Regions from separate parts of the Arsenicicoccus sp. oral taxon 190 genome, predicted to be linked through region 1. Evidence: riboswitches for the same ligand, from Rfam matches in the RefSeq annotation. Region 1 holds a riboswitch; the other holds the start of a gene.
What was found. A riboswitch is a leader RNA that binds a small molecule or an ion and turns the genes downstream of it on or off. The one in region 1 is predicted to bind S-adenosylmethionine.
Positions count from the first base shown of each region.

Region 2: another riboswitch for S-adenosylmethionine. It lies ahead of metB (cystathionine gamma-synthase); the one in region 1 lies ahead of ADJ73_RS11725 (bifunctional o-acetylhomoserine/o-acetylserine sulfhydrylase).

Region 1 is NZ_CP012070.1:2,530,453-2,541,834, forward strand. Features, by position in the region: gene thrS (threonine--tRNA ligase) at 1-1,808, shown strand, start outside; gene ADJ73_RS11725 (bifunctional o-acetylhomoserine/o-acetylserine sulfhydrylase) at 2,217-3,536, opposite strand; SAM riboswitch class IV at 3,552-3,669, opposite strand; gene ADJ73_RS11730 (GNAT family N-acetyltransferase) at 3,844-4,332, shown strand; gene ADJ73_RS11735 (MarC family protein) at 4,346-4,990, shown strand; gene ADJ73_RS11740 (hypothetical protein) at 5,064-5,642, opposite strand; gene ADJ73_RS17595 (hypothetical protein) at 5,722-5,898, opposite strand; gene ADJ73_RS17600 (hypothetical protein) at 5,974-6,240, opposite strand; gene ADJ73_RS11750 (nitroreductase family deazaflavin-dependent oxidoreductase) at 6,237-6,725, opposite strand; gene ADJ73_RS11755 (HIT family protein) at 6,749-7,309, shown strand; gene ADJ73_RS11760 (hypothetical protein) at 7,315-7,710, shown strand; gene ADJ73_RS11765 (TMEM165/GDT1 family protein) at 7,688-8,266, opposite strand; gene ADJ73_RS11770 (histidine phosphatase family protein) at 8,502-9,185, opposite strand; gene ADJ73_RS11775 (elongation factor G-like protein EF-G2) at 9,240-11,363, opposite strand.
Region 2 is NZ_CP012070.1:1,337,007-1,348,388, forward strand. Features, by position in the region: gene ADJ73_RS06310 (hypothetical protein) at 1-1,581, opposite strand, end outside; gene ADJ73_RS06315 (hypothetical protein) at 1,695-2,066, shown strand; gene ADJ73_RS06320 (SRPBCC domain-containing protein) at 2,110-2,649, opposite strand; gene ADJ73_RS06325 (hypothetical protein) at 2,859-3,074, shown strand; gene ADJ73_RS06330 (FUSC family protein) at 3,131-4,414, shown strand; gene ADJ73_RS06335 (hypothetical protein) at 4,497-5,105, shown strand; gene ADJ73_RS06340 (DUF6918 family protein) at 5,146-5,583, shown strand; SAM riboswitch class I at 5,694-5,812, shown strand; gene metB (cystathionine gamma-synthase) at 5,897-7,066, shown strand; gene ADJ73_RS06350 (DUF305 domain-containing protein) at 7,332-8,039, shown strand; gene ADJ73_RS06355 (DUF2277 domain-containing protein) at 8,072-8,359, shown strand; gene bioB (biotin synthase BioB) at 8,369-9,610, opposite strand; gene ADJ73_RS06365 (TetR/AcrR family transcriptional regulator C-terminal domain-containing protein) at 9,736-10,296, shown strand; gene ADJ73_RS06370 (hypothetical protein) at 10,328-10,840, shown strand; gene ADJ73_RS06375 (aminodeoxychorismate lyase) at 10,948-11,382, shown strand, end outside.

The sequences.
Region 1 (11,382 bases):
GCATCGGCCCGCCCATCCGCGACGGGTTCTACTACGACTTCGACGTCGCGGAGCCCTTCACCCCCGAGGACCTCAAGGCCCTCGAGAAGGTGATGCAGAAGATCATCAACGAGGGGCAGACCTTCCGGCGGCGCGTGGTGAGCGAGACCGAGGCGCTGGAGGAGCTCGCGGGCGAGCCGTTCAAGTGCGAGCTGGTGGGCCTCAAGGGCTCGATGACGCACGACGACGAGGACGCCGGCGCGGGCGTCGAGGTCGGGGCCGGCGAGCTCACGATCTACGACAACGTCCGCCGCGACGGCAGCGTCGCGTGGGGCGACCTGTGCCGTGGTCCGCACCTGCCGAGCACCAAGATCATCGCCAACGGCTTCAAGCTGATGCGCTCGGCCGCGGCCTACTGGCGCGGCAACCAGGCCAACGAGCAGCTGCAGCGGCTCTACGGCACGGCGTGGCCGACCAAGGATGAGCTGAAGGCCTATCTCGACCGCCTGGCAGAGGCCGAGAAGCGCGACCACCGCAAGCTCGGCGCCGAGCTTGACCTGTTCTCCTTCCCCGACGAGATCGGCTCCGGCCTGCCCGTCTTCCACCCCAAGGGCGGGATCATCAAGCGGGAGATGGAGGACTACGTCCGGCGCCGGCACATCGAGGAGGGTTTCGAGTACGTCGGCACCCCGCACATCGCCAAGGACGGGCTCTTCCACACGTCGGGGCACCTGCCGTACTACGCGGACACGATGTTCCCGCCCCTGCACGTGGACGAGGAGCGGGGCGCCGACGGCCAGGTGACCAAGCCGGGTCAGGACTACCGCCTCAAGGCGATGAACTGCCCGATGCACAACCTGATCTACCGCTCCCGCGGCCGGTCCTACCGCGAGCTGCCGCTGCGGCTCTTCGAGTTCGGGTCGGTCTACCGCTACGAGCAGTCCGGGGTGATCCACGGGCTGACGCGGGTGCGCGGCTTCGCCCAGGACGACTCGCACTCGTACGTCACGGCCGAGCAGGCGCCGGCGGAGATCAAGCACCTGCTGGACTTCGTGCTCGGGTTGCTGCGCGACTTCGGGCTGTCCGACTTCTACCTCGAGCTGTCGACGCGTGACTACGACGGGGCCAAGAAGGACAAGTTCATCGGCTCCGACGAGCAGTGGGAGGTCGCGACGAAGGTGCTCGAGGACGTGTGCCTCGCGTCCGGCCTGGAGCTCGTGCCCGACCCGGGCGGGGCCGCCTACTACGGCCCCAAGGTGTCGGTGCAGGCCCGCGACGCCATCGGCCGCACCTGGCAGATGTCGACGATCCAGTACGACTTCAACCAGCCGGAGCGCTTCGGGCTGGAGTACCAGGCGAGCGACGGGTCGCGTCAGCGCCCGGTGATGATCCACTCGGCGAAGTTCGGGTCGATCGAGCGCTTCATGGGGGTGCTGGTGGAGCACTACGCCGGGGCCTTCCCGGTGTGGCTGTCGCCGGTGCAGGTCACGGGGATCCCGGTCGCCGAGGACTTCGCGGACTACCTGGAGGACGTGGCGCGCCAGCTGCGTCGTCGCGGGGTGCGCGTCGAGGTCGACCACAGCGACGACCGTTTCCCCAAGAAGATCCGCAACGCCTCCAAGTCCAAGGTGCCCTTCGTGCTGATCGCGGGCGGCGAGGACGTCGAGGCGGGGGCGGTGTCCTTCCGCTACCGCGACGGGTCGCAGCGCAACGGGATCCCGGTGGCGGAGGCCATCGAGGAGATCGTGCGGGCGATCGAGTCGCGTGAGCAGGTCATGACGGCGCCCGGGCAGACGGCCGCGAGCGAGGAGCCCGCGACGCAGGCGTGATCCAGCGTGATCCGTTGTCCCGCAGCATGTCTCGTATGCCGTGAAGCGCCTGCCCCTCGGGGTGGGCGCTTCGCGCTTCGTCGCTGCGCTGCGCGGGGCCTCGGGTGGGCGGGGCTGATCGGGTGGCTTTGACCGTCGAGGACGGTGGTGGAAGCCACCCGCTGGTGTCGGGCTGCGGTTTCGCCGCCGGCGGCGCTGGTGGGGCGCACCGCTGGGGGGTGGCGATCGGGACCGCGGGCTCATCGGGTGGCTTTGACCGTCGAGGACGGTGGTGGAAGCCACCCGCCGGCGTCGAGCCGCAGCCCCGCCAACGACCCCGGCCGAAGTCACCCGATCGCGTGGAGCCGCGGCCCCACCGACGACGACGTGGAGCCGCAGCCACCCCGACGACGGCGGCCCCGGGATGGGCTACCCCGCAGCAGCCGCGAAACCCTTGTCCAGGTCGGCGAGGATGTCGTCGATGTTCTCCAGCCCCACCGACAGCCGGATCAGACCCGGGGTGACGCCGGCGCCGAGCCGGTCCTCGTCCGAGCCCTGCGAGTGCGTGGTCGAGGCGGGGTGGATGACCAGCGACCGGACGTCGCCGATGTTGGCGACGTGGGAGTGCAGCTCCAGACCGTCCACGAAGGCCCGGCCCGCGGCCACGCCGCCGGTGATGTCGAAGGAGAACACCGACCCGGACCCCGCGGGGCAGTAGCGGTCGGCGCGCTCCTTGTCGGGGCTGCCGTCGAGGGAGGCGTAGTACACCCGCTCGACCTGGGGGTGGCCCTGCAGGTGCTCGACGACGCGGCGGGTGTTGGCGAGGTGGCGCTCCATGCGCAGCGACAGCGTCTCCAGCCCGAGCCCGACCAGGAAGGCGTTGAACGGCGAGCACGCCGACCCCAGGTCGCGCAGCAGCTCGACGCGGGCCTTGAGGATGAAGGCGAGGTTGGCGCCGAGCGCCGACCCGACGCCGAGGTCGCGGGCGTAGACCAGCCCGTGGTAGCTCTCCGACGGCGTGTTGAGCTGCGGGAAGCGCTCCGGCTCGCGCGCGTAGTCGAAGGTCCCGGCGTCGACCAGCGCACCCACGATCGACGTGCCGTGGCCGCCGAGGAACTTCGTGGCCGAGTGGATCACCACGTCGGCGCCGTGCTCGATCGGGCGGATCAGGAAGGGCGTCGCCACGGTGTTGTCGACGAAGAGCGGCACCCCGGCGTCGTGGGCGACGCCCGCCACCCCGGCGATGTCGAGGATCTTCTGGTCGGGGTTGGAGATCGTCTCGCCGAAGAAGAGCTTGGTCTCCGGGCGGACGGCGGCCCGCCACTGCTCGAGGTCGGCCTGGTCGTCGACGAAGGTCGTCGTGATGCCCAGCTTGGGCAGCGTGTAGCGCAGCAGGTTGTAGGTGCCGCCATACAGGGCGGGGGAGGCGACCACGTGGTCGCCGGCCTGCGCCACGTTGAGGATCGCGAAGGTCGTCGCCGCCATCCCCGACCCGAGCAGCAGCGCCCCGACCCCGCCCTCGAGGGCGGCGATGCGCTCCTCGATGACGTTGTTGGTCGGGTTGCCGAGGCGGGTGTAGATCGGCCCGAGGTCGGACAGCGCGAACCGGTCCGCGGCGGTCTGCGCGTCGTCGAAGACGAAGGACGTGCTCTGGTAGATCGGCAGCGCCCGTGCGCCGGTCTCGGCGTCGGGGTTCTGCCCGGCGTGGATCTGCTTGGTCTCGAAGGCCCACGTGGACTGGTCGCTCATGGCTGGCTCCTCGCGTGATCGCGCTTGCCGCGCTCCGGTCGGCGCGCGGCCAGGTCGTCACCCGGGGCACCCCGCCGCGGTGGGAGGGTTGCCGGTCAGCCGGCCGGGGCCTGCGAGGCTGACACTCATGACCTGCGGCGACCATAGGGGCGCCCGGCCGTATGCCGTGACCCCCGTCCCGGCATACGGACCCTCGCGCGGGGGTGAGGGCAGGAGCACGTGACCTGCCTGGGCTGGTGAGCAGCGCACGGTGACGGTTTGGTCACAGGGGGACGCGCGATCCCTCGACCGATGGTTCACTGTGGCCATGAGCGCGCCCGCCCACATCCGCCGCGCCCGGCCGCACGACGCGTTCGCGGTCGCCGCCATGGCGGTGCAGATCGGCCGCGAGCGCGGCGCGAGCCCGGACCCGGAGTTCATCGACCGGTTCGCCGACTCGTGGCTGCGGGCCGAGGGGCGCCACCCCTTCTGGCTCGCCGAGGTGGAGAAGCGGCCGCTCGGCATCGCCGGGATCACGCTCGTCGAGCAGCTGCCGTCGCTGGGTGGCGCGCGGCGGGCGCGGTGGGCCCAGGTGCACACGGTCTTCGTGACCCCCACCTTCCGCCGGTGCGGCATCGGTGGTCAGCTGGCCCGCGAGGTCTTCGCCTGGGCGTCGGCGGAGGGCCTGACCCACCTGCGCGGCGACCTCACCGAGCTGGGGCCGGCCGCTGCCGGGATCGCGCGTCGGCTCGGGGCCCGACCCACGTCGGAAGGCTCGTTCGAGTCGGTGCTGAAGGTCCCCGCCACCCTCTTCTGAGATCATCGGGTCCATGGACCAGACCGTGCTCGTCAAGGCCCTGGGCGGACTTTTCGCGATCATGAACCCGTTCGTCGCGCTGCCGATGTTCCTGACCCTCACCAGCGGGTACGACGCCGCCCGGCAGCGCACGACCGCCGTCCGGGTGGCGGCCTACAGCCTCGTGATGTCCCTCGTCGTGATGGTGGCGGGGAAGGCCATCCTGGGGTTCTTCGGGGTCCAGGTGGACGACTTCCGGATCGCGGGAGGGATCGTCCTGCTGACGATCGCGCTGGGCATGCTCGGCGGGCAGGGCAGCAGCGCGCACTCGGGCACCTCCGCCGAGCAGCAGCACCAGGCCGAGCACGCCGCGACGTCCGACGTGTCCTTCTACCCGATGGCCTTCCCGATGATGGTGGGGCCGGGCACCATCACCACGCTCATCGTGCTGACCGGCGGCTCGCAGGGCACCGGCGCGTATGCCGCCGTGGCCGCCGCCCTCGTGGTGGTCGTCCTGGCGCTGCTGGTGGTCCTGTGGTTCGCCCCCGCCATCGGGCACCACATGTCGCAGACGCTGCGGGTGATCATGACGCGGCTGATGGGGATGATCCTCGCCGCGATCGCGGTCGAGATGGTGGTGGCCGGGCTGCAGCACGTCTTCCCGCAGTGGGTGCGGTGAGGGGGGCCACCGGCACCGCCGATCCTACCGGCCCCGTCGACCCTGCCAGCTCTGTCCGCCCTTTCGGCCGGGGTCAGTCGGCGAAGGGGCTCGGCTGCTCCGGGCGGGCGGGCGCCAGGTCGGCCAGCAGGGTGAGGTAGCGGCCACCCACGCTGACCCGCGACAGGTCCCGAAGCCGCCACGTCGACAGGGCGTCCCACGTCGCGTCGGGTCCCAGCTCGTGCAGCAGCAGGGTGCCCTCGGCCACCAGGGCGGGTGCCCCGACGAAGAGGTCGTCGTCGCTGTCCCGCAGCTGCAGCCCCAGCACCGGGTAGCGCGCTGCGAGCTCGACCAGCATGACGTCGGTCCGGTCGAGGTCCAGCCGTTGCGGGGTGGCCGGCGGCCAGGCGTCCTCGCGCTCGAAGGCGTGGCGCTCGACGGACGCGGGCTCGACGGCGTGCAGCCGCTCCATCCCGGCGAGGCGGACCACGGTCAGGCCGTCCGGCCAGGGCGCGGCCACCGCGAGCGCCGCCCAGCGACGCCCCACCCCGACGACGAACCCGACCACGTCGTCGCCGGTCGTCGTGGCGATCCGCAGGCAGGTGCGGTCGCTACGGGCGTCCTCGAGCCGGGCGCGGATGCGGGCCCGGCGGGTGTCGGCGTGCTTGGTCATGGCGCCCAGCATGCCAGGCGGCTGCGCGCGGCTCACTGCGTGCGGCTCACCGCGAGGGCATCGCGTGCCGGATCGCGCCTCAGCGGTCCACCCCGCGCCCGCGCAGCAGCGTCTCGCGCTCGAAGGCGTAGCCGACCATCCAGTGGGCCTCGAGGCGGTACATCACCACGTCGCCCCAGCTGAACGGCGACGACCCGTAGTGCGCCGTCCAGTGGGCATCCGCGTCGGCCAGCTCGTCCGGATCGGTGATCTCCACGGCGCGACCGTGCGCATAGACCGCCACGGCCTCCCCGTCGATGTGTGCCACCGAGACCGCGTCGCGGTGGGCGATCTAGTGTGCCTGCGCCGAGTCGCGCGCCGTCGAGAAGGTCCACGTGCCGTGCAGGAAGTGGCCGTCCACCGCGCTGATGCGTGGCTCGGACCGGGACGTGACCGTGCCGAGGGCGAGAACCTTCATCCCCGTCATCAGGGCCACGACCTGGTCGGCGCTCAGCGTCCGATGGTCGTCGATGATGCTGCGCAGGTGCGCGGTCGAGCGGGCGTGCGAGGCGTCGAGGAGCATCTGGAGGCGATCGAGCTCCTCGGGGCTCTCCTTCACGGCTGCTCGAGCAGGAAGATCGGGATCTGGCGGTCGGTCTTGGTCTGGTAGTCGGCGTAGGGCGGGAAGGCCTCGACGCACCGCGGCCACCACTCGGCGTGCTCGGCCTCGTCGGCGAGGCGCGCGACCCGCCGCGTCACGGTGGTGCCGTCCTGCAGGAGCAGGTGCGGGTGGGCCTCGAGATTCCAGTACCACTGCGGGTGCTCGGGGGCGCCACCCTTGCTGGCGACGGCGGCATAGACCCCGTCGTGCTCGACCCGCATGAGCGGCACCTCGCGCACCTTGCCGGAGGACTTGCCGAGCATCGTGAGGACCACCACGCGCATGCCCTCGATGTCGGCGGCGTCCGTGGTGCCGGCGGCGTGGATGTCGTCGAGCTGCCGGCGCACCCACTCGGACGCGTTGGGGGCGGCGGGGGCGTCGAGCGCGGCCCAGGGGTCCTCGCCCGGTCCTGTGGAGGGCGTGGGGGCTGGTGTCGTCGTCATACGGTCGAGTCTAGGATCGAGGGGTGACAGACCTCCAGGGCCCGCGCAGCATCGAGGACGCCGGCCAGCTCGCCGGTGTGGACGACGGGTTCGAGCGTCTGTGGACACCGCACCGCATGGCCTACATCCAGGCTGACCGCCCGAGCACCGATGCAGGACAGGGGTGTCCGTTCTGCGCGGCGCCCGACAAGGAGGACGCGGACGGGCTGATCGTCCACCGCGGCGAGCTGTGCTTCGTGGTCATGAACCTCTTCCCGTACAACCCCGGCCACCTGCTCGTGTGCCCCTACCGCCACGTCCCCCTCTACCTCGACCTCACCAACGCGGAGACCGAGGAGTTCACCCGGCTCACCAAGCAGGCGATCCGGGCGCTGGAGGCCGCCAGCCGCCCGATGGGCTTCAACCTCGGCATGAACCAGGGCGCCGTCGCGGGCGCGGGCGTGGCCGCCCACCTGCACCAGCACGTCGTGCCCCGCTGGGGCGGCGACATGAACTTCCTGCCCATCGTCGGTCAGACCAAGGCCCTGCCGGTGCTGCTCGAGGACACCCGGCAGCAGATCGTGGCGGCCTGGCCGGGGGAGTGAGCCGTATGCCGCCGCGCCCGCCGTCGGCCGACGAGCCCGCCGACGAGCTCGCCGACGAGCTCGCCGACGAGCTCGCCGACGAGCTCGCCGACGCGCCGGTCCCGCTGCCCCTGCTCGTCTTCGACGACGAGGACCCGCGGGCGCGCGCCGCGATGCGGGCGGTCTGGCACCTCGTGGGACGCGACCGGTTCGAGATCCGCCCGTGGCAGCAGCTGCCGCTGGCGCGCTGGGGCCTGACGCCGGAGGACTGTCGGCGACGCCTGGTCTGGGTCGCCGGCGACGGCACCGTGGTGCGGGGCCGGCGCGGTGTCGTCCCGGCGGTGCTGCACGGCGGGCACCGGTTCGTGGGGCCGGTGGCGCTGCTGGTCGACCGCGCGCTCAGAGTGCCCGGGCGCCGCTGACGATCATCACCACGCCGAAGACCGCGAAGAGCACGGCGGCCCCGATCTTGATGGCACGCTCGGGCAGCCGCCGCCCGAGGAGCGCCCCGACGCCGATGGCCAGCGCGTCGGCGGCGACCATCCCCAGCGTCGACCCGATCCAGGTGCCCAGCCAGCCCTCGCGGGTGGCGAGGGTGATGGTGGCCAGCATGGTCTTGTCGCCGAGCTCGGCGAGGAAGAAGGCCGTCCCCACCGCGACGATCGCGAGGCCGGTGCTGTTGCGGGCCTTGGCGGCCTCGGCGTCGGTGAGCTCGTCGCCGCGCAGCGTCCACGCGGCGAAGGCGAGGAACGCGACGCCGGCGAGGATCTCGATGATGGGCTGGGCCCCCGCGAAGACGTCCCCGATGGCGTAGCCGATGCCGACCGAGGCCAGGTGCACCAGGGCGGTGGCGACGGTGATGCCGAGGAGCACGTCCCGGGCGCGGTAGCGGGCGGCGAAGGTCATCGCCATGAGCTGGCTCTTGTCGCCGAGCTCGGCCACGAAGATCACGGCGGTGCTCAGCAGGAAGGCTTGCACGGTGGGGGTCCTCTCGCGGCCCGCCGAGCCGGCCTGGAGGACGGACTTCGGCCAGGCCATCCATCGATGGGGGTCTGGTCGAAAGTCTCGTCCGCCACCGTCGTGGCCTGCCGAGCCGGGCCCGAGGGCCAATGTGTCGACTCGACTGTTGGGGACTACTCCCTTTCGGCTGCCCACGATAGCGGCGCGGCCGGGTCGCCACCAAGCGGCCCGCGGGTCGCGCGGGGCCCGGGGCTCAGGCGTTGATCTGGTCGCTGTCGAGGTGCCGGACCCGGTTGACCCACAGCACCCGCCACTGCCCGTCCTCGTGCCGCAGTGCGGTCACCGAGGAGTTGGAGAGCTCGAACTTGCGGCCGGCCTCGCCGATGCCCGCCGCGGCGCCGATGAGCAGCTGCCCGAAGTGCTGGTGGGTGAGGATGCCGACCTTGGCGCGGTCGCCGTGCTGGGCCGCGATGTCGGCGAGCACGGCCGCGGCGCGGCCCTGGGCCTGGTCGTGCTCCTCCTCGAAGCCGCCGTCCCACCCGCCCGCGGACTCGACGTCGGCGGGGAGCTGCAGCCGCGGGGCCAGGTCGCGCATGTCCTGCACGCTGAGCCCGGGGTAGGGGCGACGGACGTTGGTCGCCGGGTGGGCCGCGTAGAGGCCGCCCACCTCGCCGAGGTCGGCGCGCCCGATCGGCTCGAGCCCGAGGGCGTCGGCGAGCGGGGTGGCGGTCTGCAGGCAGCGGTGCGTCAGGGCCGTGTAGAGGACGTCGACGTCCAGGTGGGAGCGGTCGCCGCGGACCGCCTCCGCCAGCCGGCGCGCCTGCTCCTGGCCGAGCTCGGCCAGCTCGGAGTCGGGGGTGCGCCCCGCGCGGCTGCCGGTCTCGGCATACAGCTTGTTGTTCTCGGACTGGCCGTGGCGGATGACGAAGAGGTCCATGGGGAGAGTCTGTCACTGCGGCCCCCGGGTCCACACCCCGGGGCCGCAGCTGCGTCAGCCGGTGATCACCTGGGCGGCCAGGTGCTGGGGGAGCGGGTCGTAGCGCAACAGCTCCCGGGTGAAGCTGCCCGTCCCGTGGGACACCGACCGCAGGTCGATGGCGTAGCGGGTCAGCTCCAGGGCCGGGACCTCCGCGTGGATCACGGTGCGCCCCTCCTCGGCGGGCTCGGTGCCGCTCACGCGGCCGCGCCGGGTCGACAGGTCGCTCATGGCGGCCCCGACGAAGTCGTCGGCCACCGTGACGTCCACGCTGTCCACGGGCTCCAGCAGGGTCACCGTGGCCGAGCTGGTGGCCTCCTTGAGGGCGAGCGCGCCCGCCGTCTGGAAGGCCATGTCGGAGGAGTCCACCGAGTGCGCCTTGCCGTCGACCAGGGTGACGCGGATGTCGACCATGGGGTAGCCGGCCAGCGTGCCCTTGGCCATCTGCGCGCGGACGCCCTTCTCCACCGACGGGATGAACTGGCGCGGCACCGCGCCACCCACCACCTTGTCGACGAACTCGAAGCCGGCGCCGCGCTCCAGGGGCTCGATCCGCAGGTGGCAGACGGCGAACTGGCCGTGCCCGCCGGACTGCTTGACGTGCCGGCCCACCACGGCGGCGGGGGCCACGAAGGTCTCCCGCAGCGCCACCCGCAGCGGCTCGGCCTCGACCGTGACCTGGTAGCGGTCCTGCAGCCGGGCGAGCAGCAGGTCCACGTGGGCCTGACCCATCGTCCACAGCACGGTCTGGTGCGTCTCGGCGTTGTGGTCCAGCCGCATCGTGACGTCCTCGGCGACCAGGCGCTGCAGGGCGCTCGCCAGCTTGTCCTCGTCGGCCTTGGAGGCGGGGTGGATGGCGACCGGCAGGAGCGGCTCGGGCAGCAGCCACGGCTCGACGACCACGGGGGCGTCCTTGGCCGAGAGGGTGTCGCCGGTCTCGGCGTGCGCGAGCTTGGCGACCTCGACCAGCTGCCCGGCGATGGCGACCTTGGCGGGGGTGTGCTCACCGCCGACGGTCGGCACCGACAACGGACCGACCCGCTCGTCGGAGTCGTGGTCGGGGTGACCCTCGACGGCCTTGCCGGCGAAGGAGGACAGGTGCCCGGACACGTGCACGACGTCGTCCGTACGCAGCGTGCCGTTGAAGACGCGGACCAGGGACACCCGCCCGACGTAGGGGTCGGTGGAGGTCTTGACGACCTCCGCCACGAGCTGGCCGTCGGGGTCGCCGGCGAGCGGCTCCACGGGCTCGCCGTCCAGGGTGGTGACCATCGGCAGCGGCCGCCGGGCGGTCGGGTCCGGGAAGGCCTCGGTGATGATCTCGAGCAGCTCGGGCACCCCGGCCCCGGTAAACGCGCTGATCGGTATGGCGGGGAAGAAGGTGGCGGCGCCGACGGCGGTCATGAGGTCGTCGCGGATCGTGTCGACCGAGATGTCCTCGCCCTCGAGGTAGCGGTCGAGCAGGGTGTCGTCCTCGGACTCGGTGATGATCGCCTCGACGAGGTCGCCGCGGGCCGCCTCGATCTCCTCGAGCTGCTCGGGGGAGGCGTCGCGGACCTGCAGGGTGTCCCCGGAGGAGTCGTAGTGGCGCCGGCTGAGCAGCGCGAGGGTCCCGGTGATGCGGCCGTCGTCGCCCTGGACGGGCAGGTAGAGCGGCTGGGCGTCCCCGAAGACCCGGCGGCACTGCGCCACGGTGTCGGCGAAGCCGCCCCGGCCCGACTCGAGCTTGGTGACGACCAGCGCCCGCGGCACCCCGACGGTCTCGCACTCGTGCCAGAGCATCGCGGTCGCGGCGTCCACGCCGTCGGCGGCGGACACCACGAAGAGCGCGGCGTCCGCGGCCCGCAGGCCCGCGCGCAGCTCACCGGCGAAGTCGGCGTAGCCCGGCGTGTCGACCACGGTGACCGCGAGGCCGGCCACGTCGATGGTCGCGACCTCGAGGCCGACCGACCTGGTGTCCCCGCCCTTGGCGGTCTCCTTGGCGCGGTAGCCCGGCACGCGGGCCGCCATCAGGTGCTCGAAGAGCGTGCTCTTGCCCGATCCGGAGGGCCCCACGAGGACGACGTTGCGGATGTCCTCGGGGCGGCGTGGGGCAGGGGAGCTGGCGGCCCCTTGACCAGAGCTGTTGTTAGCGGCCATGTCATCTCACCTAACTTCG
Region 2 (11,382 bases), 1.2 Mb from region 1:
CTCCTTCTCGTCATACTCCTCGACGTCGCCGGCCTGCATCTTGTTGGCGATGAAGCGGATCGGCTGGCGGCCGATGGCGGCGCGGGCCAGCACGACGTCGGCCGCGTCGTCGATCTCCACGCCCGCCACCCGCAGCTCCGTGCTGCGCCAGATCCGCGAGACCAGGCTGACGATCATCACCATGGCGACGAAGACCAGCGCGATGATGAGTCCGCCCAGGTGCTTGGTGATGGTGACCGCGAAGGTGTAGACGAAGATCGCGCTGATCACCGCGAAGAACGCCGCGAGCCCCGTGTGCCGGCGGCGCAGCTCGGTCAGGAAGACCGCCACCGCGGCGGAGGTCATCAGCGCGAGGACACCGGTGGCGTAGGCGCCGGCCTGGCCGTCCACGTCGGCCTCGAAGAGCACCGTCACCAGGGCCGCGACGGCCGTGAAGACGCAGACCAGGGGCCGCGTGGACCGGGCCCAGTCCGGCGCCATGCCGTAGCGCGGCAGGTAGCGGGGCACGATGTTGAGCAGCCCGGCCATGGCCGAGGCGCCGGCGAACCACAGGATGCCGACGGTGATGGCGTCGTAGGCCGTGCCGAAACCGTCCCCGAGGCGCTGGTGGGCCAGGTAGGCGAGGGCGCGCCCGTTGGCGGCGCCGCCGGGTTTGAACTCGGTCGCGGGGATGAGCACGGTGGTGACGAAGGAGGAGCCGAGCAGCGCCACGCTCATGATGCTCGCGGCGACGGTCAGGAGCTTCTTGGCGTTGCGGATGCGGCCGCGCGGCTTGGCGCGGGTGTCACCCGGCTCGCCCTGGATCAGCGGCATCACCACCACGCCGGTCTCGAAGCCGGACAGGCCGAGCGCCAGCGCCGGGAAGACCAGCAGCGCAGCCCCGAGGATGCCGAACGGCGCCGCGTGGGTGGACGTCATGGCGGCGCCCCAGTCGCTGACGAGCTGCGGGTTGGCGATGATCGCGCGGAGGCCGTCGACGATGACCACGGCGCTCAGCGCGAGGTAGACGCCGACCAGACCGACCGCGACGCCGATGGCCTCCGAGAACCCCTTGAGGAACACCGCGCCGAGGAAGAGCAGCAGCAGCAGCGTGACGGCGACCTCGTGCCCCTTCAGCGTCTGGTGCAGGAAGGGGTTCTCGATGAGGTGGGCGCTGGCGTCGGCGGCGGACAGCGTGATCGTGATGATGAAGCCGGTCGCCACGAAGCCGAGCAGGGTGAGCACGAGCAGCTTGCTCGGCCAGTAGGCCAGCAGCTTCTGCAGCATGGACAGGGAGCCGTCGCCGTGCGGACTCTCCTCGGCCACCTTGCGATACATCGGCAGGGCGCCGAAGAGCGTGATGAGGACCAGCACCAGGGTGGCGACCGGGGCGATGGCGCCCGCGGCGAGCGCCGCGATGCCCGGCTGGTAGCCGAGCGTCGAGAAGTAGTCCACGCCGGTGAGGCACATGACCTTCCACCAGGGGTGGACGTCGTCCTGGCGGATGGCGTCGTTCTCGCGCTCGTAGAAGCCCCCCGGGTCAGCCTTCTCGGCGTCGAGGAACCATCGCCGGAAGGCTGATCGAGCCCGGGTCGCAGTCACGAGCGAACAGCGTAGGGCCGAAGGTTCCCGGTTGGGGGAGCAACCGGCGACAAGACCCTGGGCGGGTCGCGCCACGGGCGGGCGGTTTGGGTGGATCTGGCTAGGCTGTGAGCATGACCGACCTCGCCCGGGCCGTGCGGGAGTGCCTCGAGATCGAGGGTGCCCTGGGAGCCGCGCTGGTGGACGTGCACAGCGGCATGGCCCTGGAGACGGCGGGGGAGCCGGCCACGGTCAACCTCGACGTGGCGGCGGCGGGCAACTCCGCCGTCGTCCAGGCCAAGCTCCGCACCATGACGGACCTGGGCCTGGACGACGAGATCGAGGACATCCTGATCACCCTGGGCCGGCAGTACCACATGATCCGGCCCATCTCGAGCCGCGAGGGGCGGGGGCTCTTCCTCTACCTCGTGCTCGACAAGACCGAGGCCGACCTGGACGCCGCGCGGTCCCGGCTCGCGGTGATCGAGCGCGAGGTCCAGCTCTGAGCCAGGGCCGAGGCAGCGGCGGCCCGCCATACGCCGCCTGGCGTCAGTGCTGCTGCTGGGCGAAGAGGACGTCGTAGCCGTCGCGCAGCTGCTCCCAGCCGTAGCGACCCGCCTCGCTGCCCACCGGCCGGTGCACGTCGTGGCCGGCGGCGCGGGCCTCGAGCCCGGCCAGGCACAGGTGCCAGCCCGCCGCCAGCGAGCTGGCCTCGGTGGCGTCGGAGAGCACCTGCCGCAGCGTGACCCGGGTGCCGTCGGCGGTGCCGGTGAGGCTCCACGACAGGACGTCCTGGCCCCACCGGTGCATCAGCTCGCGCGGGGGCTCGGCGAGGAGCACCTCGGCGTCGACGGGCTCGGCGTCGGGCGTCTCGCGGGAGGTGGCCGGACCGACCTGGTCCAGGCGGCGGTCGGCCACGATCGGGGACCAGCCGGCGCTGAGCTCGGGGTCGCAGATCAGATCCCAGGCGCGGGCGCGGTCGACGGGCAGGTCGTGCACCATCGTCAGGGTGGCCTCGCCCTGGTGCAGGGACAGCGTCGCGTCGACGGTGCGCGACTCGACATAGCTGGTGAGCAGGTCGTTGACCATGGTTCCTCCGAGGTGGGGCGGGCGGGATCCCATTGTGCCGTGCCGGCCACCTCCCCCGACGCGGCCCGCACATCCGTGGGTGCAGCTGCGGCGTTCGGGCTGCGCGGCGGGTGCGTCATGGCTCACGATGGTGCGGACGGCGCTGGACAGCGCGGGCACCTCGGGCACACTGTGACCCACACGGTTACTTACCAGTAGGGAGAGCTCTCATGGGCAGGTACGACATCTCGACCACCACGATCGGCCAGCTGCTCAAGGATCCGGAGGCGGTGGCCATCCTCGACAAGTACGCCCCGGGCCTGACCTCCCACCCGATGATCGGGATGGCCAAGGGCATGAAGGCCGAGAAGGCGATGAAGATGGCCTCCGGCAAGATCCCCCAGGACCGCCTGGACACGATCGTCAGCGAGATCAGCGCCCTGTGACCGCGGGGGAGCCGGGTCTCCCCCCACGAGCCGGCCGGGCGTGACAACCTGGCCGTATGCCGTCCTCCGCCCCGCCTGACGGACGCCTCGCGTCCCGGCTGTCCCGGTGGACCGCCCGGTGGTCGCGGTGGGCGTGGCCCGGCGCGCCCACCCGGTGGCGCGACGTCCCGCGCCGGCTGCGCCCCACGGTCATGCACACCGGGCGCCTCACGGTCGCGGGGGTGCTCGCCTACCTCCTGACGCTGGTCCTGACCGACGGCCCGGTCGACCTCACGGGGGCCCTCACCGCGCTGCTGGTGTGCCAGGCGTCGGCGCTGTCATCGGTGCGCATGGGCCTGGTCCGGGTGGGGGCGGTGCTCACCGGTGTGATCGTCGCGGTGACGGTGTCCAGCTGGGTCGGCCTCAACTGGTGGTCGCTCGGCATCGCCATCGGCACCTCGCTGCTGCTGGCCAAGGTCTTCCGGCTGGGGGACCAGGCGCTGGAGACGCCGATCTCGGCGATGCTCATCCTGTCCGCGGGTGGCCAGGAGATCGCCGTCGAGACGCGCCTCGTCACGACCCTCATCGGGGCGGCGGTGGGGATCGGGATCAACCTGGCCTTCCCGCCGACGATCCCGACGCGCGCCGCGATCTCGTCGGTGCGGTGGGTGGCGCTCGAGCTGGGAGAGTGCCTGGACCGGGTCGCGGAGAGCCTCGCGCTGGCGCCGCTCGTGAGGGGCGACGTCGAGGAGTGGCTGGACTCGGTCCGGGCGGTGAGCGGCCGCGTGGCTCGGGCGTCCTCGCTGGTCCAGTCGGTCAAGGACGCCCGCAAGCTCAACCCCCGCGCGTTGACGAGCCGCACCATCGAGCCGCCGCTGCGGACCGGTCTGGACCGCCTCGAGCAGTGCCAGCTGGCGCTGCGCAGCCTCCTGCTGCTCATGGCGGAGAGCGCGCCGTCCAGCCCGACGCCGGACGACGGCTACGGCGAGGAGGTGCGGATCGTCTTCAGCGTCGTCATGTCCGACGTGGCGACGAGCGTGCGGGCGTTCGGGGACCTGGTGGCCGCCGAGGCGCGCGGCGAGGTGGCCGAGATGGAGGAGACGCTCGAGCAGGCGCTCGAGGCGCTCGGAGAGACCCGGGCGGTGCTGACCGAGCTGATGATGGTCGACCCCGCCACCCAGACCGGCCGCTGGATGCTGCGGGGCAGCATCCTCGCCGGGGTGGAGCAGATCCTGGCCCTGCTGGCGGTCGGGGTGCGCCGCCGCGAGCGGGAGCGCTGGCACGCCACGGCCCCGTCGCGCCGGTTGCCGCCGCTGCGTCGGGACGCGCTGCCCGACTGGCGCTCCCGGCCCGACCGCTGACGGCAGGCTCGCTCCGGCCCCGCAGGTCGGTGGGCAGCCGTCTCGACAGGCGAGCGGCGGCGCCGGTCGATACCGTCGCACCATGGTCCCCACCGACGACGCCGAGCGCCGCCGACGCGCCCACCGTCGTGCCGTGGAGCGCTCCCGCCGGGGTCACCCGGTCGGGCGGGAGCTGCCGGGCCAGGTGCCGCCGCCGGTGCTGGGGCGGCTGGAGGACGTCGTCGCGACCGGGGGGCCGCTCGACCTGCTGCTCGAGCTGTCGGCGCTGCTCGACGAGGTGGCGCACGGCCCGGGAGAGCTGGACGTGCGATGGCTGGTGCAGGTGCTGGTCGACCAGGAGACCGCGGCGACGACGCAGTGCCTCGCCGTGCTCGCGGCCCTGGTCGAGGACGACGTGCTGCGGGCGCGGGTGCGCCGCGAGCTGCGCGTGCGCCTCGACCCGCTGCCGGACTGGCTCGCCCGGCTGGACACCCTCGCCACGGTCTCCGAGCAGTCGCCGGGTGGGCTGCTGGTCGAGCTGCGGCTGCCGCGAGGGGTCCGGCCGGTCGCCCTGCTCCACGCCCGCACGGACGCCGAGGGACGCGTCGTCGACGGGGTGGTGCTGCCCTCCGGGCCGTTGTCGGCGTGGCCGTCGTGCGGGCCGCTGCTGCGGTGGGCCGCGCGGGTCGCAGCGCCCGGCGCCAGTGCCTAGATTGGTGGCGCTCACCCCCTCTGCCGTCGAAAGGTCTGCCATGTCCACCACCCTGACCGAGTCCCTCGTCGATCCGTCCCGCCGCGACCTGGCCGTCGACACCCTCGTCGGGGTCATCGACGCCGAGGTCGCCGGCAAGAAGGGGATCGGTGGGACTGTGATCAAGACCGCCTACTCGGCCGTCAAGAAGGTCAACGACGGCATTGTCCGGCGGGCGGTCAACGGCATGCTCCCCGACATGGCGCACTCGCTGCAGCCGCTCTGGGACGGGCGGGGCACCACGAGCTTCGGCGCGCACCTCGCTGCCCACGACGACCAGGCCGCCGACGCCCTCCTCGCCGTCGCGGACGCCCGCGCCGCCAACCCCCGCCACGCCGCGGTCGCCCGGATCTACAACGGGGTCCGGCCCAAGGCCAAGCAGCACGTCGTGGCCGCGCTCCCGCGCCTGGGCACCGCCGTGGAGACCCTCGTCTCCTGACGAGCGAGCCGTCGAAGTCGGACGCAGGCCCCTGATCGCTCGCCGAGACGGGGCCTGCCCGCCATGTGGACGACTAGAGGTCTAGCCCTCGGCCCGCCCTAGGGTGCACTCATCCATCACGACCGGCTGAGGGACAGGCCCGACGACGCCGGGGCAACCTCCCGCGGGGCAACCCGTGGGGATGGTGCCACGTCCTGCGGGGGCCTCGCGGCCCACCGGAAGATGGGTCGAGACGCCGGCGCGCTCGCCATACGCTCGATGAATCGTCCACCGCAGGTCTGGTCCGCTCGAGACGACTGCGAAAGGCGACACCATGACCGAGCTCTCCCGGCTGACCCGGGCCATCCGTGCCGGGCTGGAGTCCGACCCGGCGCACGGTGCCGTGGTCCCTCCGATCTACCTGTCGAGCAACTACACCTTCGAGAGCTTCGGCACGCCGCGCCGCTACGACTACACCCGGTCCGGCAACCCGACGCGCGACCAGCTCGGCGACGCGCTGGCCACCCTCGAGGGCGGCGCTGGCGGCGTCATCACCGCGACCGGCATGGGTGCGATCACCGTCGTCGTGTCGGCGCTGCTGTCGCCGGGGCAGCGGATCGTCATCCCCCACGACTGCTACGGCGGGTCGTGGCGGCTCTTCGACACCCTGTCGCGCAAGGGCGCCTTCGAGCTGGTGACGGTCGACTACACCGACGCGGCGCAGGTCGAGGCCGCGCTGGGCGCCGACCAGGCGCCGACGGTGGTGTGGATCGAGACGCCGTCCAACCCGCTGCTGCGCATCACCGACGTCCGCGCCGTCGCCCGGCGGGCGCACGAGGTGGGGGCGGTCGTGGTCGCCGACAACACCTTCCTGTCGCCGCTGCTGTGCCGGCCGCTGGAGCTGGGCTGCGACGTCGTCGTGCACTCCACCACGAAGTACGTCAACGGCCACTCCGACGTCGTCGGCGGAGCCGTGATCGGCGGGACCGAGGAGCTGCACGAGCAGCTCGCCTGGTGGGCCAACGTGCTCGGCCTGACCGGGAGCCCGTTCGACAGCTACCAGACGCTGCGGGGGCTGCGGACCCTGCACACCCGCATGAAGGCCCACGAGGACAACGCCCGCGCCGTGGCCGAGCTGATCGCCGCCCACCCGGCCGCGTCCGCCACCTACTACCCGGGCCTGCCGGACCACCCGGGGCACGAGCTCGCGGCCTCGCAGCAGGACGGGTTCGGGGCGATCGTGTCGCTGGAGCTCGCGGGCGGTGAGCCGGCGGTGCGGGCCTTCCTGGACGGCCTGCAGTGCTTCTCGCTGGCGGAGTCCCTCGGCGGGGTCGAGTCGCTCGTCGTCCACCCGCCGACCATGACGCACGCGTCGATGACCCCCGAGGCGCGGGTCGTGGCCGGCATCAAGGACAACCTGCTGCGCCTGTCGATCGGCATCGAGGCCACCGAGGACCTGGTCGCGGACGTGCAGGCCGCGCTCGACCGGGCCGCCGCAGCCTGAGCTATCGCCCTCCCCACCCCCCTCCCCGCTCCCCGCGATCGTGGACCCTTTTGGTCGCCTGAGAGCACAAACGGACCACGATCGGGGGTAGGGGAGCGGAGGGGGCGGGGGAGGGAGGGGCCGTATGGCGCACCGCGGCGCCGCAGCACCAGGACGGCATCGCGGCGGACCGTCACCCCCTGGGCTGTCCGTGTGACGATCTAGGCTGGTGCACACGGAGATCCACCCCGCGAACCACCCCGCGCCGACCCCCCAGGAGTCCGCCATGTCCCGCCAGACCGCCTCGTTCGTCGTCGCCGTAGCCCTCGCCGCGACCGTCACCGCCTGCGGGGGCGGCGCCACGACCAGCAGCACCACGACCGGCAGCACCACGACCAGCACCACCTCCGCCTCGCACGGCGACCACGGCGCGACGTCGAGCGCGTCGCCCAGCTCGGCGGCCGGCTCGTCGGCCGGGTCCGACACCGGCTCGGCCTCCGCGTCCCCCAGCGGCTCGGCGACCTCCGCGGCGCCGGGGGCGCAGGGGCGTGCGGGCGACGTGATGTTTGCGCAGATGATGATCCCGCACCACGAGCAGGCCCTGGACCTGGCCGAGTTCGCGCTGAAGGGACATGGCGCCTCCGCCCCGGTGCAGGCGTTGGCCCGCCGCATCCAGGACGCCCAGGACCCGGAGATCCAGCAGATGCAGGGGATGCTCAAGACCTGGGGCGCTCCCGAGATGCCGGCGGACCACGGGATGCCGATGGAGGGCATGGTGCCCGAGGGGGAGATGCGCGAGCTGGCCGCGCTGCAGGGGCAGGCCTTCGACCAGCGGTGGCTGGAGCTGATGACCAAGCACCACCAGGGCGCGGTCGCCATGGCGCAGCAGGTCCTGTCGACGACCCAGGACCCTGCGGTCCGTGACCTCGCGCAGCGCATCGTCACGGCGCAGCAGCGCGAGATCACCGAGATGCAGGCCCTCGCGAAGGCCTGACGCGGCGCCCGTTCCGCGCCTACCGTGGAGGCATGTGCCGCAACATCCGAGTGCTCCACAACATCGATCCTCCGAGCTCGTCGGAGGAGGTCCGGGCGGCTGCGTTGCAGTACGTCCGCAAGGTCGCCGGGGCGGCCAAGCCGTCCAAGGCCAACGAGGAGGCCTACGCCCGCGCGGTCGAGCAGGTGGCCGCCGCCACCGCCACGCTGCTGGACGACCTCGTCACCACCGCGCCCGTCCGCAGCCGGGACGAGCTGGCCGCCAGGGCGCGGGCCCGCAACGCCGCGAGGTTCCCTGACCAGGCGGGCCGCCCCGCCTGAGACCGGTCCTCAGCTGTTGGCCGGCAGCGGGGTGCCGGCGCCGCGACGCCGCGGCGTGACCAGCGGCACGTCGAAGGCCGCCACCGCCGAGAAGCCGCCGGTGCCGTCACCAGCGCCGTCACCAGCGGCGCCCCCAGCACCGCCACCTGCGCTGTCGCCGCAGCCCGGGACGGCGGGGGGCTCGGCATACGAGCTGAGGTCGATGGGGCCGAGCCCGCTCGCCCAGTCGGCCGGCGCGCCCTCGGGCACGAACCCGTTGTCCCGCAGCATCTCCAGGTCCGCGCGCCCGGGTGCGCCCTCGCTGGTGAGGTAGTCGCCGAGGAAGATCGAGTTGGCGACGTGCAGGCCGAGCGGCTGCGCGGTGCGCAGGTGGACCTCGCGCCCCGCGGCCATCCGGATCTCCGCCGTGGGGTTGACGAAGCGGATCATCGCCAGGATCTTGAGGCAGCGCTGCGGGCTGATCATCCCGTGCCCCGCCATCGGGGTGCCCTCGAAGGGGAGCAGGAAGTTGACCGGGATCGAGTCCGCGCCCACGTCGCGCAGCGCGAACGCCAGGTCCACGAGGTCCTCGTCGGTCTCGTCCATCCCGGCGATGAAGCCCGAGCACGCGGACAGCTCGGCGAGGTGCGCCTGCCGGACCGTGTCGACGCGGTCGGCGTAGGTGTGCGTGGAGCAGATCTGGTCGTACTTGCTCTCGGCGGTGTTGAGGTTGTGGTTGTAGGCGTCGACCCCCGCCGCCTTGAGCCGGTCGCCCTGGTTGCCCTTGAGGAACCCGAGGCAGGCGCACACCTCGACGGCCGGGTCGGCGTCCTTGATGGCCTCGACGATCCCGGTGACCTTGTCGATGTCCCGGTCGGAGGGGCCGCGACCGCTGGCGACGAGGCAGACGCGCTGGGCGCCGCCGGAGACTCCCGCCGTCGCGGCCTCGACGGCCTTGTCGGTGCTCAGCCAGGAGTACTTCAGGACGTCGGCCGTGGAGCCGAGCGCCTGGCTGCAGTAGGAGCAGTCCTCGGGGCACAGCCCCGACTTGAGGTTGACGAGGTAGTTGAGCTTGACCCGGTTGCCGAAGAAGGTGCGGCGCACCCGGCCCGCGCTCGCGACGAGGTCCAGGACGGCGGAGTCGGGGAGGGCGAGGATCGCCAGGGCATCCTCGCGGGTGCACGGCTCGCCGGCGCAGCCGCGTGTCGCCATCGCCTGCAGGTCCATGGGGTTCTCCTCGTCGAGCGGTCGATCAGCGGTCAGCGGCGTCATGAACACCGTTCAATGAACGCTGTTCATGTTAACTAGGGGGTGGTGGTCGCTCAACGCGAGGGGCCCTGGTGTGGCCGGGCTCTCGTCCCGGCCCCCCGCGAGCGATCGTCAGGAGGAGGACCCGTATGGCGCTCACGCGGCAGGCCGTCCTCGACGAGGCGGTCCGGACGCTCGATGCCTACGGCTTCGCCGACCTGTCGATGCGCAAGCTGGCCGGGGCGCTCGAGGTGCAGCCGTCGGCGCTCTACTGGCACTTCGCCAACAAGCAGTCGCTGCTGGCGGCGGTCGCGACCGGGTGGCTCGGCGCGATGCCGGCGCCGTCCGCGCAGGCGCCGTGGGACGAGCAGGTGCGGGTCTGGGCGCACGGCCTACGCCGCGCCGTGACGGCGCACCGTGACGGCGCCGAGCTGGTCGCCTCCGTCCTGGCGATGCGCGCCGAGGGTGTGGAACCGACCCGGGGGCTGGTGGCGATCCTGCACCAGGCCGGGTTGCGGGCCCCCGATGCGCGGGCCGCTGCGGCGAGCGTCCTCCACTTCGTGATGGGGCATGCCGTGGACGAGCAGGGGCACGCGCAGATGCGGGCCTTCGGCGTGGCCCCTGCCGGAGCCGTGCCCGACGACCCGGACGAGCGGTTCGCCTACGGCCTGGCCCTGCTCGTCGACGGGATCCGCGCCCGTCTCGCCTGAGCCGAGAGCTGCGCGTGCCACCATCGACGTCATGGACCGTGACATGGACCCGCAGCGAGAGGCGACCCTGCGCCGGCGGTACCTGAGCCTCGGGGTGGGGGAGCTGGTCGCTGCTGCTGTCTTCCTGGTGATCGCGCTCCAGGTGGTGCTGCCGGGGTGGGCTTCCCTCGAGCGGCCTGCTCTGTGGGGAGGTCTCGCCCCGCTCCTCGTCATCCTCGTCCAGGCGGGGGCGTACTGGCTGCTCGCGCGCAGCTGGACCCCGCACGCGACGATGCCACCCGCGCTGGCGACCACCTACCGGGTCTTTCGCGGGGCGGACCTGGTGCTGCTCGCCGCAGGGCTCGTCCTCGTCGTCCGGCACTGGCCGGCGAGCCCGGGCGGTGCCGCACTGGCCCTCGGTGCCTGGGCGTTCGGCGTCGTGGAGTACCTCAACTACTTCGTGGTGCGCCTCTCCTACCCGGTGACCAGGTGGCCCGGCACCGTCACGCAGTGGCGCACCCCTCGTCTCATGCAGGACGTCCGGGGATCCCGACCCCGGGGGTGACCGCCTCGGGGCCGCGCAGGTGCGGGCTCCTAGATCAGCCGGGCTCCGTGACATCGACCTGGCGTGCTGACCCGGTCGGAGGTGACCGCCCGCGGTAGGTTGGGCAGATGCAGCAGGTCGTGGCGGTCATGGGCCGCGGAGTCGTCGACGCCGGCACGCCGATCGCCACCGGCGACGACCTGGGGATCACCCGGGGCGACGGCTGCTTCGACGCGACGCTGGTGGCCTGGGACGGCGAGGGCTGGCTGGTCCACGACCTCGACGAGCACCTGGCGCGGCTGCGGCGGTCGGCCGACGCCCTCGCCATCCCGCTCGCCGACGACGACGCGTGGATAGAGCTGATCGGTGACGCCCTCCAGGTCTGGCAGGGCGCCGACGAGGCCGCCCTCAAGCTCGTCCTGACCCGCGGTGACGAGCACGGCGACGGCACGCCCCTCGCCTTCCTGACCCTGACCAGCGTCGCTGCCCGGATGATCGCCCAGCGTGACGGCATCCGCGTCGTCACCCTCCCGCGCGGCTACGCGAGCGACGCCTTCGAGGGC